Regions from separate parts of the Paenibacillus sp. EKM212P genome, predicted to be linked through region 1. Evidence: predicted binding sites of a transcription regulator. Region 1 holds the regulator's gene; the other holds the start of a gene.
What was found. The regulator NrdR, encoded in region 1, represses ribonucleotide reductase genes. The targets are predictions, from matches to a motif close to AACACNATATATNGTGTT.
Positions count from the first base shown of each region.

Region 2: nrdI (class Ib ribonucleoside-diphosphate reductase assembly flavoprotein NrdI) is a predicted target of NrdR. The motif match lies at 5,054-5,071, and genes of this name have one in related genera.

Region 1 is NZ_JAAMNR010000001.1:606,398-615,133, reverse strand. It holds gene mutM (DNA-formamidopyrimidine glycosylase) at 1-717, shown strand, start outside; gene G9G54_RS02910 (MntP/YtaF family protein) at 828-1,619, shown strand; gene coaE (dephospho-CoA kinase) at 1,631-2,227, shown strand; gene G9G54_RS02900 (lytic transglycosylase domain-containing protein) at 2,224-2,787, shown strand; gene G9G54_RS02895 (alpha/beta-type small acid-soluble spore protein) at 2,905-3,129, opposite strand; gene nrdR (transcriptional regulator NrdR) at 3,235-3,702, shown strand; tRNA gene G9G54_RS02885 (tRNA-Ala) at 3,832-3,907, shown strand; tRNA gene G9G54_RS02880 (tRNA-Lys) at 3,920-3,992, shown strand; gene G9G54_RS02875 (alpha/beta hydrolase family protein) at 4,125-5,129, opposite strand; gene G9G54_RS02870 (GNAT family N-acetyltransferase) at 5,126-5,776, opposite strand; gene G9G54_RS02865 (helix-turn-helix domain-containing protein) at 5,794-6,549, opposite strand; gene G9G54_RS02860 (radical SAM/SPASM domain-containing protein) at 6,778-7,656, shown strand; gene G9G54_RS02855 (TetR/AcrR family transcriptional regulator) at 7,800-8,366, opposite strand; gene lpdA (dihydrolipoyl dehydrogenase) at 8,563-8,736, shown strand, end outside.
Region 2 is NZ_JAAMNR010000001.1:436,602-445,337, forward strand. It holds gene G9G54_RS02010 (beta-mannosidase) at 1-346, opposite strand, end outside; gene G9G54_RS02015 (LacI family DNA-binding transcriptional regulator) at 553-1,620, opposite strand; gene G9G54_RS02020 (ABC transporter substrate-binding protein) at 1,901-3,592, shown strand; gene G9G54_RS02030 (GNAT family N-acetyltransferase) at 3,846-4,406, opposite strand; gene G9G54_RS26180 (DUF2500 family protein) at 4,466-4,579, opposite strand; gene G9G54_RS26185 (DUF2500 domain-containing protein) at 4,584-4,868, opposite strand; gene nrdI (class Ib ribonucleoside-diphosphate reductase assembly flavoprotein NrdI) at 5,235-5,594, shown strand; gene nrdE (class 1b ribonucleoside-diphosphate reductase subunit alpha) at 5,581-7,665, shown strand; gene nrdF (class 1b ribonucleoside-diphosphate reductase subunit beta) at 7,884-8,736, shown strand, end outside.

The DNA.
Region 1 (8,736 bases):
GATATCCACGCTTTTGCGATGGAATTGGCCGATCACCGGATTACAGGGGTGGAGAGACGCGGAAAGTTTCTGCGGATTTTGCTGGATGGGCTGGTGCTGGTTTCCCATCTTCGAATGGAAGGGCGATATGGATTATATTCGCAACATGATCCTGTGGAAAAGCATACCCATGTCATCTTTCATTTTAAAGATGGTACGGAGCTGCGTTATCAGGATGTGCGCCAGTTTGGCACGATGCACTTATTTCCGGCAGGACAGGATTTGCTGGAAAAACCGCTGAACAAGCTTGGTTTGGAGCCGATGGACGAGGCCTTTACACCGGAAATGCTGCGTGCTGCTGTTGGAACTCGTTCGACTTCGACCAAGGCAGCGCTGCTAAACCAGTCATATGTGGTGGGCATCGGGAATATTTATGTAGATGAATCGTTGTTTAAGGCGGGGATTCATCCAGCACAGCCAGCCAAAAGCCTAACGGATAGCCAATTTCATGTCTTGCATGAAGCTATTGTCTCCACGCTGGGTGCGTCGATTCAGGTTGGAGGCTCGTCCATTAAATCGTTCGTTAATGGACAGGGTAAAACGGGCGACTTCCAGCATCAATTGCAAATCTATGGACGTAACGCGAAGCCTTGCGTTAACTGTGGCACATTGATCGAAAAATCTGTCGTAGCCGGACGTGGCACACATCATTGTCCGGTCTGCCAGCCTTTGCGCTAAACAGGCACAGTCACCCCAAGCCCATCCCTCTCATATATTGTTCCAAGTACCAATACTGCGGAGGGTTCGGTTGTTATAAGGCCTTGCCTTCGCAATGGGAGGGAATTGGAGTGGCTAATCATTGGGGAGCCCTGCTGTTACTGGCATTTGCGCTAAGTTTGGATAGTTTCGGAGTCGGTGTTACATATGGACTGCGCAAAATGAAAATTCCACTGTTGTCGATTGCTATCATCTCCATATGTTCAGGTTTGGTGATCGGCATATCCATGCAATTGGGCGCATTACTATCTCATGTTCTGTCTCCTGTATATACGACCGTTTTCGGCGCTGTCATCCTGATCTGTATCGGCTGTTACTCTTTGATTCAAGCTCTGCACCGCAAAGAGGATTCGCCAGAGGATTCAGCGGAAGCCTCTCGGCGGCTGCTTCTTACAGAACAAACTGATCCAGTGAGCAGATCTGTTCTTGGAGAGAAGAAGTGTATAGAGGGTGATGATACAGAGTCTTTCCTTAGCTCAAGAAAAGATCTGTCGGCAGAAGCTTCTGTGGAGCAGCAGGAGCGAACGCTATTTTCTCTGGAGTTCCGCAAATGGGGACTTGTTATTCGGATTCTTCGAAGTCCGTCTGCTGCGGATATGGACCGTTCCGGCAGTATATCTGCTACCGAAGCGGTTTGGCTGGGCATTGCATTATCGGTCGATGCGTTCGGAGCGGGACTCGGGGCAGCTATGCTTGGTTTTCAGCCACTGTCTACTGCGCTGGCTATTACGTTATTCAGTGGAACATTTTTGATTGCAGGGATGAAGGCAGGCTTCTTTCTATCAGCATTTCGATTTATGAAGGCGCTGGGTGTATTGCCGGCATTAATACTGATTATGATGGGCATATTGAAGCTGTTATGAGGTGAAAGAGCATGAATATCGGATTAACCGGAGGTATTGCTACCGGAAAAAGCACCGTGTCGGCTCTTTTGGTCGCCAAAGGTGCGCTGCTGATCGACGCAGATGCCATTGCCCGGGAAGTCATGCTTCCGGGGCATCCGGTGCTGGCGGCGGTCATACAGCATTTTGGACAAGCTATAGTGAACAATGACGGAACCCTGCACCGCAAAAAACTGGGTGAGATTGTATTCGGAGACCCTGCCCAGCGGCAGGTACTTAACGATATTACACATCCTGCTATTCGTGAGGAAATGCGTATGCGCATGGAAGCATATGAACGGGAACAGCCGGACAAGCTTGTTTTGGCAGATATCCCGTTACTGTACGAGTCCGGGCTGGAGAGCTTGTACGAGGAAATTATGGTTGTGTACGTACCACGTGATATTCAGCTCCAGCGTCTGATGCTCAGAGACGGTCTGACGGAGGAGCAAGCTGGACTTAGGCTGTCCGCACAAATGGATATTGAACAAAAGAAAAGCTTGGCCGATATCGTTATCGATAATAGCGGAACACAGACTGAGACGAAGCGACAAATTGATCAATTTTGGCAGCGGAAGGGACTTGCATGAATATTTTGCGAAAGAAAAGAGTCCTGCTCACTTTGTTTGTCGGGTTTGTCCTGATCCTGTTCCTTAATTCAAATTGGATGTCCTGGTTCTATCCAATTCAATATAAGGATGAGATTCGGCAGTATTCACAAACGTATGAAGTGGACCCATTTTTGGTGGCGTCTATTATCCGTGTAGAAACCAATTTTAAAACCAGCAAGCAGTCGCATAAGGGGGCACTGGGCCTGATGCAGATTATGCCGAATACGGCAAATTGGATTATGGACAGCGCCCAGATTCAAAAGGTTCCGCTGGACAGTGTCAAGCACGAGCCTGGCACCAATATTGAGCTGGGAACCTGGTATTTGCATAACCTATCCATGAAGTTTCAGGATAATCCTGTAGCAATCGTAGCTGCTTACAATGCAGGGCCAGGGAAAGTTCAGGAGTGGCTGGATAAGGGAGTGTGGGATGGAAAAGAAGAGTCCATTAAGCAAATCCCTTTTGGTGAGACACGACATTATGTACAGCGGGTCATTTATTACTACAGGCAATACACGAAAATTTATAATGATTTTTAAATGGCAAGTTAATGACATGATTGACTTTTCGCTTTAAAATGAAAAAAGCGCAGGACAGGCTGTTTTTAGCAGCCCATCCATACACTTTATCTTGTTATTTCTGCATTATTACCGCGATTATTGGTATTGACCTGCCAATTGTTGTTCGGCGATCGTTACGAGGCGTTTTGTGATGTAGCCCCCGATCGAACCGTTCTCATAGGAAGTCATGTTACCTTGGTATCCATCTTGAGGAATGCTGATACCCAGCTCTTGAGCGATTTCATATTTCATTTGCTCCAGAGCGCCGGAGGATCTGCTGACTACCAGATTGTTGGAGTTGCCATTGTTTCCTTGTGCCATTGTTGTTCACCTCCTCGCGATGTGGTAAACATATTATGATCCGTTTCGACAAAATTATTACTAAAAATCTTCGGGAATTTATTGGAAAAAGAAAGTGGTGAGATTATGAAGTGTCCGTATTGTGCCTACAATGGCACGAAAGTGTTGGATTCGCGACCTGCGAATGATAATAAGTCCATCCGTCGCCGCCGTGAATGTGAACAGTGTGCCAGGCGTTTTACCACCTTTGAAATGGTGGAGGAAACCCCGCTCATGGTCATCAAAAAAGACGGCAGCCGTGAAGAATTTAGTCGTGATAAAATGCTGCGCGGTCTCATTCGGGCCTGCGAGAAGCGCCCAGTATCCGTCGAGCAACTGGATATGATCGTATCCCAGGTAGAGAATGCTATCCGCAACACAGCAGCCACAGAAGTGGATAGCCAGCAGATCGGTGAGCTGGTCATGGAACAGCTTTACCCAGTGGATGAAGTCGCCTACGTACGTTTTGCGTCCGTCTATCGTCAGTTTAAAGACATCAATATGTTTATGAAGGAACTGAAAACACTATTATCTAAAGATACAGCCAGCGACTGATCGCTGACTGTATCTTTCTTGGGACAAAGTGGGAAGATGATTATATTTTTTTATAAAAGTATTGACACAGGAATAAAAATTTTATATGATATAGAAGTCGCTTGAAACGTTGATTAACTTACTTGCGATGGGGCCTTAGCTCAGCTGGGAGAGCGCATCGCTGGCAGCGATGAGGTCAGGGGTTCGATCCCCCTAGGCTCCACCAAACTTTTATTATGGACTCTTAGCTCAGTTGGTAGAGCAGTTGACTCTTAATCAATTGGTCCAGGGTTCGAGTCCCTGAGAGTCCATTCTTTAGAAAAAAAACGGCAGAGATGCCGTTTTTTTGTTGTTTATAGATCTATTCCCAGTCTAACCGAGAACAGTTATGGGATTTTCATTAGCATATTCAAAAGAAGTATGGCAAAAAAGAACATCCTTGTTTAACGCTGATTGACATAATCGGCAAGGATTTTGAGATACTCGTCATTCACCAATTTTCTTGGGGCGAATACGGCTGTTAAAAAAGTTAGAGATTTTGAACGCGCAATTTTTTCATCCATCATGGAATGGTCGGCTTCAGGTAAATGAATCACGGACAGCAGCTCTGCGGGTATTTTCTGGCGGTAGACTCGCTCGGTATCCTGTACATCAACATTAATATCTTTGCCAGCCAGAACCAAGAGTACAGGAGAATGGAAGTGACTTAATTCTTTGGTGGAATCAGACCGAAAGTTTTTGCCTATAAAGCTCCATCTTTCTTTGGACATCATATCGTCAGGATCCGCTATGCTTAGGTATTCTTCATAAGAAGCATGTTTTTTCAGTAACTGTAGAATCTCTTGATCGTAGTTCAATGTCTTTTGAATTTCTTGCGGAGTAGCTCCTTCTTGCTCCATTTCTTTTCTGGTATTAAATTGTCCTTGGGAAATCCAGTTCACGGCAGGCGATACAAGGATGCTGAATGCAATATCATGTTCCTCTTTAACGATCTTCGGAATGACCCATCCTGCTTGACTGGCTCCCCATAGGCCGATTTTTTGCGTATCAATCATCGGCAAGGTTCTCGCCCAGTCTATTGCATATCGGATCTCCTGTGCGCGGTCCTCCATGCTTTGATCCAGCCAATTGCCAGGGGCACTATTAATACCGGGCTTATTCAATGACAGGGAGGCATAACCCTTGGAGGCGAACTTTTCCCACAGTGGTTTGTATCCATCATCATATGTGTCATTAATAGGACCATCCCCATGCACAAAAACAACTAATCCAACCTTTCCCGAGTAACCCTTAGGCAAAGCTAATGTACCCGTTAACAGCCCTTTAGGTGTCGTGATTTGTATTTTTTCTTCTGTCATCTTGTAGGAATTTTGATATAGAACAATGAGTATCAAGGCAACAGCTAGAGCTGCCGCAATACCAAAAGTAAGCTTAAATGTTTTTTTCAATGGTGTTCTCTCCTCGAATGCAGGTTCTCTTTCCAACTCATCAGATGCCATACAGGCTCCTTGAACCAAAAATGCCGTAACCCATTATATTTGGATTGTTCTACTTCAAACGCCAGTTTGTGATACAAATGGATAGCCCCTTGGTTCTTATGCGCTACATGAAGCGTCAATGCATGAAACCCAGATTCAACCATAAATTGCTGTGCGAAAGCTAGAAGACGGCGTCCTATTCCCTGGTTACGATGACTTGAACGAATCGCCAAATGATCAATGTAACATTCATTTGCAACGGGGGTATACTCCAGCGCATGCATACCTGTCAAAAATTTAAATACATTGAAGCAACCAAACTGTTTTAGGAGCGGAGCTAAAGAAATGGGGTTTGTTTCAGGAAGTGAAGAGGAGGGGGCCTTCCATTTGAGGGAAAGAACACCGACAACATCTTCGTTCTCTTTGGCTACAAATTGTTTCATAGATGAAGAATAAGGATTTTGAACCCAAACCTGCATTAACAACTGCTGTATAGCTTGATCCTCCAGTGTAACAAGAGATTGGAATTTTGTTTTAAACGATTCGACTAAAAGACTGCAAACGGCTTCATGGTCTTGTTTCTGGTATGCAACAATGTCAAAGGATTTTGCACTCATGTAACGCCCTCCAAGATTTATTCTACTTTAACCTGAATTTCGTATTGCAGCTTGTTGTTGTCGAACATCGAAAGATAAGATTTTTCTACTAGAACAATCTTGCTTTGGCAGTTATATTGGTGATGAGCTACATATCGTTCCATTTGTTTAATTTCATAATCAATCTCAGGCTCTTCAATGACGGAAAGATGCTTATAAAGATAGTTTCCTTCTTCCAGAATATAGTCAGCCACATCCACCGTTTCATAACACAGCTTCACCTGTCCGGCATCAGACAAGTAATGCAGGTCATTTTCAAATAATCGAGGTGGGGCAGGGTGGTGTTCAAATAAGTTTCCGGCAGTGAGCTCTTGACCATTCTCCAATGCAAACCATAGCTTTAAATGACGGGGACCTAATCGTTTGACCTGATATTCATCATTTCGCTGAGTCAGGCTATCATGTTCTTCTAGCACTTTGTGAATAAACTGTTCATGCATCTTCAAGTTAGCTATTTCAGCTTGTACCTTCTGCAACGAATGCTCTAAAAGCTGGTTATAGTCATCGGCAGCATAGGAAGTCATACATTCTTGAATCTGACCGACAGGGACATTTAATTTGCGTAACAATAAAATATGCGAAAGCTGATAAATCTCATGAATCCCGTACATCCGATATTGATTTTCTTCTGTATGTGATGGATACAGGATTCCCTTTTCTTCAAAATATCGCAGTTGATGTACAGATACATTCATGAGCTGAGCAAGCTGACTGATCGTAATGTGTTCTTTCAATGACAGGACTCCTTACTGATAGTTGAATAACTCCACTATAAACCTTAGGTCAGACCTAGGGTCAATAGAAAATATCAAATCAAATTTTGGATAGGCGTAGGTGTCGAGCATTTGATGCCCATACCAAGGGGAGGCTGGAGAGTTTACCTGACGGTGATAACCCGTTATAATCATAAGATTAGTGAGCATAAACAAGATGCTCAGGATGAAGGTTAGAATGGGGAAATCATGTTGAAAACTTTTAAAAAGGTATACATTGAGATAACGAGCATTTGCAATCTCGCATGCAGTTTTTGTCCTCAAACACAGCGTGTCAAAAAATTTATTGATCCGGAAATCTTTCGAAATGTGCTTGATCAGGTCAAACCACATACGGATTACATCTATTTGCATGTAAAAGGAGAGCCGTTGCTCCATCCGAAAATTGATCTTTTGCTGGAAAGTGCTCATGAGAAAGGATTGAAGGTCAATATTACCACCAATGGTACCTTGCTGCCGAAGACCGGACATAAGCTGCTTGGGCAACCAGCGCTGCGTCAGATGAACTTCTCTCTTCACAGCTTTGACGGGCACGAAGGCTCCGTGGATCGAGAAGGATATTTGGGTAATATTTTCACGTTTGTAAGAGAAGCAGTAAAACACAATGTCATTATTTCGTTCCGTCTCTGGAACCTGACTCAGGATAATCTGACTAATGTGCAGCGTCAGCGCAACCGGGAAACGCTTGAACGACTGGAGCAAGAGTTTGGACTGGACTATCGGATTGAGGAAAAGGTGATACCAGGCAGTGGGGTCAAAATCGCACCAAACGTTTATTTGAATCAAGACCATGAATTTGAATGGCCGAGCCTCAGTGCCCCGGAAGATGACGGAAAAGGCTTTTGCCATGCACTCCGTAGCCAGGCGGCGGTATTGGTGGATGGAACGGTGGTCCCTTGCTGTCTGGATGGAGAAGGCGTCATAAATTTAGGTAACGTGCATGAACAATCTTTTTCCGACATTGTGGAAGGGGAGCGTGCAAACCGTCTGTACTTCGGGTTCTCTAAGAGAGAAGCGGTAGAAGAGTTATGCCGAAAATGCGGGTACCGCAAACGATTTGGAACATAACGGAGATTTGGCAGGTGGAGACTTCGAATCTCTGACAAATCGTTACCTCCGTTTTGAGTTTAGATTCTTAGGAAAAATCCGCTAAACATCAAGGATTTCTTGGTGTTTAGCGGATTTTTTGCATACGTAAAACATACTTACATTCAACTATTAACCAGCGCTTTGGCATACTGTTTGCCTGCCGAGAGAAGGCTGTCACTCAGTTTAGGATCATTAACAGAACGTGCAAGCACAAGAGAACCAACCATACTACTGAACAATGCACTGCCCTTGGACTGATCCATTCCCCCCAAATTGGAGATAAACGTAATCATTCTTTCCAACTCCTGCGTGAATATCTGCCGGATTTCTTCGGAAGAACGGGCTATTTCTACGGAAAGGGCAGGAATAATACAGCCTATTTCTGTTCGATCACGGTGATGGGTGCTTAAATAGTAATCGATGACAACATTAATTTTAGGATCTTGCTTTTCTTGGTCAACGGCCTCCTGAAGCAGTGCGAGGGTATCACTGACGGCATAGCGACAGGCTTCGGCGACTAGCTGTTCTTTGTTATCAAAGTGTGAATAAAACCCGCCGTGAGTTAATCCTGCCCCTTTCATAATAAAGGGCACACTTACATCTTGAATACCGTTGGCACGGAAAGCTTGGGCAGCACTTTCAACGATCTTACTCCGCACTTTCATCTTATGGCCTTTTGGATAAGGCATTGTAATCACTCCACGGGTTTATAATGCTAACTTCAAAATATTATAATCATCATAATAAAACGTGTCAATTTGTCTTCCTATAACGACAACTTCAGAAAGGCTGATCAAGACTATTGACGCTTTTAAAATATGATGACTATAATATATTATAGTCATCATATTTTAAATCATGCCATTTTAACAGGAGGTATTAGTTATGAGCAAGCATGAATCTGTAGAAACACTGGTCATTGGATCAGGGCCAGGAGGTTATGTGGCAGCATTGCGTTCTTCTCAGCTTGGAATGAAAACGGCGATTGTTGAACGCAGTCAGCTAGGTGGAGTGTGCACGAATGTGGGCTGCATTCCATCCAAAGCTTTGATTGCCGAA
Region 2 (8,736 bases), 170 kb from region 1:
GAACAAATGCCTTCACATCTTGTCTCCATACCCGAAACATATTATTGGCTGACAAGACAGATTGACCATTCACTTTTACATCCGCGTATGTGTCCAGACCTTCCAACACCAACTCTACACATTGACATTGAAGCTGATCTGCATTTATCTCAAAATGGGCTTCATATACCCAATCCTGCTTATCAATCCACTGTACCTCCATCTCGTTCATACCGATAAACGGATCAGGAATTTTGCCATGTCGTAAAAGATCGGTATGCACACAACCCGGCACTTTCGCGCTGAGCCACTCATCACTTTGTGCTTCCCTAAACCTCCAGCCATCCAACCCTATCACATTAACCATCGTCACAAGCCTCCCTATAAGCATGATTGGGAACATCTGGATTCATCAGTAACATAACAAAAATAACATTAAGCTAACAAAGTAGTCAATTGTTTTTTGGAACAAATGACAAAATACAAAATAAAAGTCGCCCTCTGCCCCTAAACAGGCTAAAAGCGACCTCCTTCGTCTCCACGGTGTATGGTGTCATAACACGTACCTGGACATTAACTATATGTGATTGTGCTGATGGAACGCTCACGGTCATCATTTTCCCGACTGATCCGGGGTGCATGAACTTCCCGTACGAATAGCTCAGCATGTAGCAATTTTTTCTCGACAGGCGAGTCCGGGTTCGTTATGCGCCACAACAACTGGTCCACTGCACGCATTCCCAGCAATTCCTTATCCACTCTCACCGTGGCATAAATCGGCATTTGTTCATTCGTATCGTCAAACCCGGTCACTCCGCAACGCCTCGGAACGTCAATCCCCTTTTCTTTCAGCACATCCACGACTTGCGCAGCAGTCACATCATTAGCACATACAAAAACCTCAGGCAGTTCGTCCTCAGACAACTTGTCCATTTCCTCAGCAAGCGCCTGCGCTCCTCCGTGAAGAAGGGCTTTATTCTGCCGCAATTCTACTCCGCTCATTTCCAGTGTGGAACGACAAGCTTCCCAGCGTTCGTAGAAACTGTGAGCGTCATCAATATGACCCACAAACTGAAAGCGGGTATAGCCCCTGCACAGCAAGTCCTTCATTAATTCACTCATGCATGTGCGATTATCTGTAAACACCGTATCACTTAAAAATGCAGAATCCCAATGATCTACCATAACGACCGGAATACCCATCCGATAAATGTTCAGCAACAACGAAGTTGAAATCGTTCCTACTGTGATAATCCCTTTAATCGCCTCCGGGTTCAGTAGAGAAAACGTATCTTCAGTCGAGGGCTCCGTTAACGTGATCATATCCATACCCTTACGGTTCAGACGCTCGGAAATCCCTTCAAATACAGGCCCCCAGTACCTGGATTCCCTGTTCTGGTACCTAATATTCGGAAATAACACTAGCACGGTACCCGACCATTCTCTGGGATCTGTGTCCCGAGGCTCTACCCCTGTCATTTTGGGATGACTGCGAAAATAGCCCATCTGGGCAGCAAGCTTGACCAGAACCGCCCTTGTCTCTTCACTTACACCGGGTTTGCCTGACAGTGCACGCGAAACAGCGAACTTTGAAACGCCCGCCGCATCCGCAATTTCTTGCAACGTTACTTTTCCACGCATCTTCTCACCCAACCCTATTCGGAATCTTTTTCTACCTTAGCCTTTCTAATACACGGGTGTACCTATAAACTGGTACCATCGTAGCATACTTTGTTTTAGATCATCAAATGATAGATTTGTACAATTCCACACCCTCCACCAAAATATGTTTGCTTAATAAAAAAACAAACCGCATAACAAACAATCATAAATAACTTGACGTGAGGTTTTTTATTTCCTACAATTTAATATTGAAAGCACTTACATTGTGTAAATCATACTTATTAAGGGGGATTTGCAAATGTTCATGAACAGGTCGGTACGTCAGAGCTCCATCCTGCTCCTGTCTTTGCTGCTGCTCGTTACAACGGGCTGTGCGAACGGAACAAGCAGTAAGGCAGAAAAGGAAGATCCTAATGACACCAGCCCTATTACATTTACTTTCTTTGGCGGTGATTCCAGCTCTAACTGGAACAACATGAAGGATGCTGTCGGGCAGGAAATTATCAAGAAAACGGGCGTTACGCTAAATGCTGAACATGCTGTCAATGGCCGAGGCGAGGAAAAGTTTGCTTTAATGGCAGCGAGCGGAGAGTATCCAGATCTCGTGTACCCCAAATCAGACATTGGCAAGCTGGTCGATGCCGGAGCACTCATTGACCTAACCGACCTCATTGACAAATACGGCCCTAACATTAAGAAAGTGTATGGAGACTATTTTAATCGTATTAAATATAGTAGTGAAGATCCAGCCATCTACACGATCCCGACCAATTTGGGTGTGGATCACATCGCGTTTGATGCACAAGCCGGCTTCGAAATCCAGCATCAGGCACTTAAGAAGCTTGGATATCCTAAAATCCGCACCGTTCAAGATTTTGAAAAAGCACTTAAAGATTATGTCGCCAAATACCCTACTACCAATGGCCAGCGAACCATCCCCCTATCACTTGATGCCGAAGACTGGAAAATTCAAATTACAGTGACTAACCCGGCTGTTACTGCTACAGGTGGACCCGACGATGGCGAATATTATATTGATCCTAAAACACACAAAGCCATTCTTCACTACAAGCGCCCAGAAGAACGTGAATATTTCCGTTGGTTGAACCATATGTACAATGAAGGACTGTTGGATAAGGATACTTTTGTGCAAAAAAGTGATCAGTATAAGTCCAAAATCGCCGCAGGCCGTGTCATCGGACTCATTGATCAGGAATGGAACTATCAGGATGCCGAAAATGCGCTCAAGGCAGCAGGTAAGGATGAATTCACTTACGCCCATTTTCCAGTCACTTTAAATGAGAAATACGAGGATCATTCCCTCCAGCCCATTGGCTTCGATACCGCATCCGGGATCGGAATTACAACCTCATGTGAAAATCCGGTGCGAGCTATCAAATTTCTGGATTTTCTGGCCTCCGACGAAGGACAAATTTTACGCAATTGGGGAATTGAAGGCCAGCATTACAACGTAGAGAACGGCAAACGAGTCATTCCGGCGGATGTGCAACAACGTAAAAACACCGATAATGCTTCTTTTAGCAGAGAGTCAGGTATCGGTTTGTACTGGATATGGGGGCCACATTACGGCGATAGCGTAAAGGACCCTTCTGGCAACTATTACACAACCAATTATCCGGAGATGATTACCGAAAATTATAGTCAAGCCGAAAAAGAGTCCCTTCAGGCATACAAAGCCCAGACGTGGAAAGACCTGTTCCCGAACGAAAAGGATTTTCCGGTAAAAGAGTGGGGTGCTGCCTATAACATGCCTGTTCCGACCAATACAAATTATAATGTTATTTATCAGAAGTCGCAAGACATTGTACGCAAACGGATTCCTGAGGCCGTACTCGCCAAGCCAGATCAGTTCGACGCTGTGTATGACCGCATGCTCCAAGAGCTGGATCAGGCGGGTGTGCCAAAAGCTGAAGAAATCTACACTGGCCTAATCCAAAATCGCCTGAAACTGTGGTACGGCGAAAAATAGGGTTTGTCTTTTAATGAAATATTATAGGGCTGACAGACAATGCTGTTCAGCCCTTCTACATACTTATCTGTAATAGCCCCTGTGGGTATCTCAAACAAAAAAATACTTACAAAGAATACAACTAGTAAGAAGTTCGCACTCTGCAAAGAAAGTCCTTTAGCTAATAGAAAAAGGATGAGCGTAGTCCCCGTGATTTCACTCATAAAAAATTGAAGAAAGCTGACGGAGTAAAATAGCTTATGAGATTGCACTCTTAGGATTCCGTCGCTTGCTCTGCAGCCTCGTATTCGCTTCGCAAAATCCCCATCTGAATAATGTCATAGTATTGCCCTTCCCTGAATAGCTTTTCCCGTAGCCGCCCTTCCTCCTTGAAGCCGCATGCCAAATAGCAACGGTGTGCACGTTCATTGAACGCATAGACCTCCAGCTCCAGCCGATGCAGATTCAGCGTATGAAATGCAAATTTTTGTAACAGCCGGATCGCTTCCCGTCCGTAGCCTTTGCCCAAGTCACCGTCACGCCCGATCACAACACCAAGGGTGGCGTGCCGATTTACCCAGCTGATTTTGAATAAATCCAGTTGTCCGATATAGTCCAGTGTGTCTTTATGCGCAATGACAAAACCTTTGATCTCGGGGTTGCCGTCAATCATCATCTGCACAAAGGATTCGCTATTCACCTGTGAATGCGGGTAGATAAACACGTCGCTTAAACCACGTGTGATTTCCGGGTCATTGACCCATTTTCGGATAGCTGGTACATCTTCTTGACGGTATTCTCTCAATACAATTCGTTTTCCAATGATATGCGGCATCGTAATCTTCCCTCCAACTATGTATTTGTTTTGGCAATACTAACTCCCCGCCAACACCTTTATGCTTCCATTACTCTTACAAACTCCAGAAAACGTGTACCTTTATAATGAAGCTCCCCACGATCCCCGATCACAATCATACCAAAGTCCGTATCCTTCACCTCCAGCTCCATACGCTCACCCCCCGTCAAACTCAAAGGTGATATAATAATATGTCGAAGCTGAAAAATCGCCTGATCCCCCACGTACTCTCGTCCGTTTATCCACAACCTTACATGAACGTTGTATCCGTTCGGCTGCTTGATTGGACAGGCCCGCTCCTATCGTTTTGACAATTCCCATAATCATTACAATAGCAATGAGTCCAAATACGATAAAAAAGATCATATTAAACGATTGAAATTCCATAAAATCATTTCCCATCTGCTTCATCCTTTCTACAGTAAAATGTAAATTTTCCATTCTATTGCCCATTGACAAATCGTACATCTTCACCCTCAAAAACTCCAATACTTTTTTAACATACTTACGAAAAAAAAGTTCTTTCGCTCTTTTCCGTACCCCGCTTGGACTTATACCCGATCTGGGTCCGCTGATCCCCTCTAGACCGATTGACAAAACTATATATAGATATAAAATAGAGAATGTACTCTAAATATAGTGTAAAAAACGTATTTATGCCCGATATCTTGAAGATACAGGTATGAAAATACATGTAAATATAGAGTCAAAATCTTAAATGGCGCAGCCAGCAAGGGATTCCATCTATAATAGATCCCAGGCAATGCGTTTTCTTTTTTCGTTAATTGTTTAAGGAGGTTGCATACCATGCTGATTGCATATGATTCGAAAACCGGCAATGTAAAAAGATTTATAAACAAGCTCAAGCTTCCAGCGGTTCAGATCGAGGAGCAAATGACCATAGAAGAACCTTACGTACTTATTACATATACAACTGGGTTTGGGCAGATACCTGAGAGGGTATCTTCCTTTTTGAAAAAGAATGCTCAAAACCTTGTTGGTGTAGCTGCAAGCGGCAACCGTAACTGGGGTGAGAAATTTGCCAAAAGTGCGGATTTGATTGCCGATCATTATAATGTCCCCGTGATTAGTAAATTTGAATTATCTGGAACGTTCGGAGATGTAGAGCGTTTTAAACAGGAGGTGAGCCGAGTTGCGGCATATTGAATTGAACAACATGTTGATGAAACGCGATACAGACGGCTTTTTCCAATTGGAAAAAGACCAAGAGGCTGTAGCAGAGTTTATGAAGGAAGTTCAGGAACGGAGTTTGAAGTTTGCTGACACAGCCGCTCAAGTGCTGTATATGATTGAGAATGATTATTACGAAAATTTCTATAACAGCTACACGGCTGACGAAATTAATGATATTTTCCATATCACTCATAGCTATAATTTTAAATTTCCTTCCTATATGGCAGCATCCAAGTTTTACACCGACTATGCAATGAAGAGTAACGACCGGAAAGTCTATCTGGAACATTACCCTGACCGGGTTGCTGCTGTCGCGCTGCATTTAGGACGCGGTAACGCCGATACGGCACGCCTGTTGTCCCGCTCGATGATGGAGCAACGCCTCCAGCCAGCAACACCAACCTTCCTGAATGCAGGCAAAAGCCGCCGTGGGGAATTGGTATCCTGCTTCCTGCTCGAAATGGACGACTCCCTGAACTCAATCAACTATGTGCTGAACACCTGCATGCAGTTGTCCAAAATCGGGGGCGGTGTTGCGGTCAACCTGTCGAAACTGCGGGCACGCGGCGAAGCGATTAAAGGCGTAGAAGGCGCAGCAAAAGGCATTATGCCTGTGCTGAAGCTGATGGAAGACGGTTTCTCCTATGCAGATCAAATGGGGCAACGTAAAGGCTCTGGGGCAGCCTATTACAACATTTTCGGATGGGACGTGCTTGAGTTCCTGGATAGCAAAAAGATCAATGCTGACGAAAGAGTACGTCTCAAGACACTTTCTATTGGATTGCTGGTGCCAAACCGCTTTTACAAGCTGGCTCAAGATAATGAACCGCTGCATGTATTTGCTCCTTACAGTGTGTTCAAAACCTATGGAACGCATCTGGACGACATGGATTTGGATGAAATGTACGACACGTTGCTCGCTGACGATCGGGTGAAGAAAAAAATAGCGATGAGCGCACGTGACATGCTGACGAAAATTGCCATGATTCAGTTGGAGTCTGGTTATCCATATATCATGAACAAAAGTAACGCGAACCAGGCACATGCTCTTAAAAACGTGGGTCAAGTCAAGATGTCGAACCTATGCACGGAAATCTTCCAGTTGCAGGAAACTTCCGAAATTACAGATTACGGCCAACAGGATACCATCCGCCGGGACGTGAGCTGTAATCTAGCTTCTCTGAACATTGTAAATGTGATGGAACATGGCAAAATCCGCGAATCCGTTCACGAGGGTATGATTGCTCTCACCTCGGTCAGCGATATGACCCAAGTAGCTAATGCACCGGGTGTTGCGAAAGCAAACCGTGAAATGCACTCCGTCGGACTGGGTGTTATGAATCTGCACGGCTATCTTGCCAAGAACAAAATTGCGTATGAAAGCAATGAAGCGAAGGACTTTGTCCGTACCTTCTTCATGACGATGAACTATCATTCCATCGAAAAAAGTATGGAAATCGCGAAAGCAGCTGGACAAAGCTTTTATGGATTTGAGGAATCGGATTATGCGACAGGCGTATATTTTGACCGATACCTGAACACAGATTATCGACCAACAACTGCACGTGTACAAGAGTTGTTCAAAGACATCTATGTTCCGACTTCAGCGGACTGGGACAAATTAAAAGCAGATGTGATGAAAAATGGTCTGTACCACGCCTATCGGATGGCGATTGCGCCGACTGCTAGCATTTCGTACATTCAAAATGCAACATCCAGCGTCATGCCGATTGTTGAGCAGATTGAAACCCGTACCTATGCCAATTCGACGACCTACTATCCAATGCCTTATTTGCAAAAGGATAACGTGTTCTTCTATAAATCTGCTTATCAAATGGACCAGTTCAAAGTGCTTGATCTGATTGCAGAAATCCAGCCGCACGTGGACCAAGGAATTTCGACCGTGCTTCATGTGAACAGTGACGTGACTACGCGTCAGTTAGCACGTTGCTATCTGTACGCTGCACACAAAGGACTTAAATCGTTATACTACACACGCACCAAAAAGCTGTCTGTGGAAGAGTGCCTTACCTGCTCCATCTAAAGCATAAATGGTAACAAGCTGTAGTATAAAAATTAGATTTTGAATAGATATAGATGCTTTGCATTAGAAGCTGTATCCAGCGTGTGGTTCAGACCTTTACGGGACTGGACAGACCCTCGCGGATACAGCTTCCGTATGTCAAGCATACGATGATTCGCCTGCACTATTTCAATGTGTGTTTCCAGGGAATCTCGCAAGCTGAAGGGAGAATGCTAACAATGACAGGTATACAAGCTGTAAACTGGAATCGCTCGGACGATGATTTCACACTGATGTTCTGGAACCAGAACATTATGCAATTTTGGACGGATGATGAAATCCCGTTGTCTGACGATAAAATGTCCTGGGTAACCCTCAGTGATATCGAAAAAGAAGCCTACATGAAGGTGCTGGGCGGATTGACGCTACTGGATACCATTCAAGGCGGCGTGGGTATGCCGCAAATTATGGAGCATGTGGACGGACTGCAACGCAAAGCCGTACTAAGCTTTATGGCGATGATGGAACAAATTCATGCCAAGTCGTACAGTAGCATCTTTACAACGCTAGCTTCGACCGAAGAAATTGACGGTGTATTCCGCTGGGTGGAAGAAAATCCACATCTCCAAACCAAGGCAGAAACCATTCGTCAGTATTATATGAATATCCACACACCGAAAGACCTGTATCTCGCGATGGCAGCGTCGGTGCTGTTAGAAAGCTATTTATTTTATAGCGGCTTCTTCTACCCTCTTTATCTGGCGGGCCAGGGCAAGTTAACATGCAGTGGAGAAATTATCGATTTGATCCTACGGGACGAAAGTATTCACGGTGTGTACGTAGGTGTACTGGCACAGGAGATTTATGCAGAATTGGATGAGGAAGAACAACGTGATCTTTACCAGACGCTGGTAGGCTTGTTGCGCTACTTGCACAATAATGAGGAACAATACACCGAGCAAATTTACACGCCTATTGGACTCGTAGACGATGTGAAAGTCTTTTTGCGCTACAACGCCAACAAGGCCATGATGAACTTGGGCTTTGATCCACTGTTTGAAGAAGAGGAAGTTAATCCCATTGTATTCAACG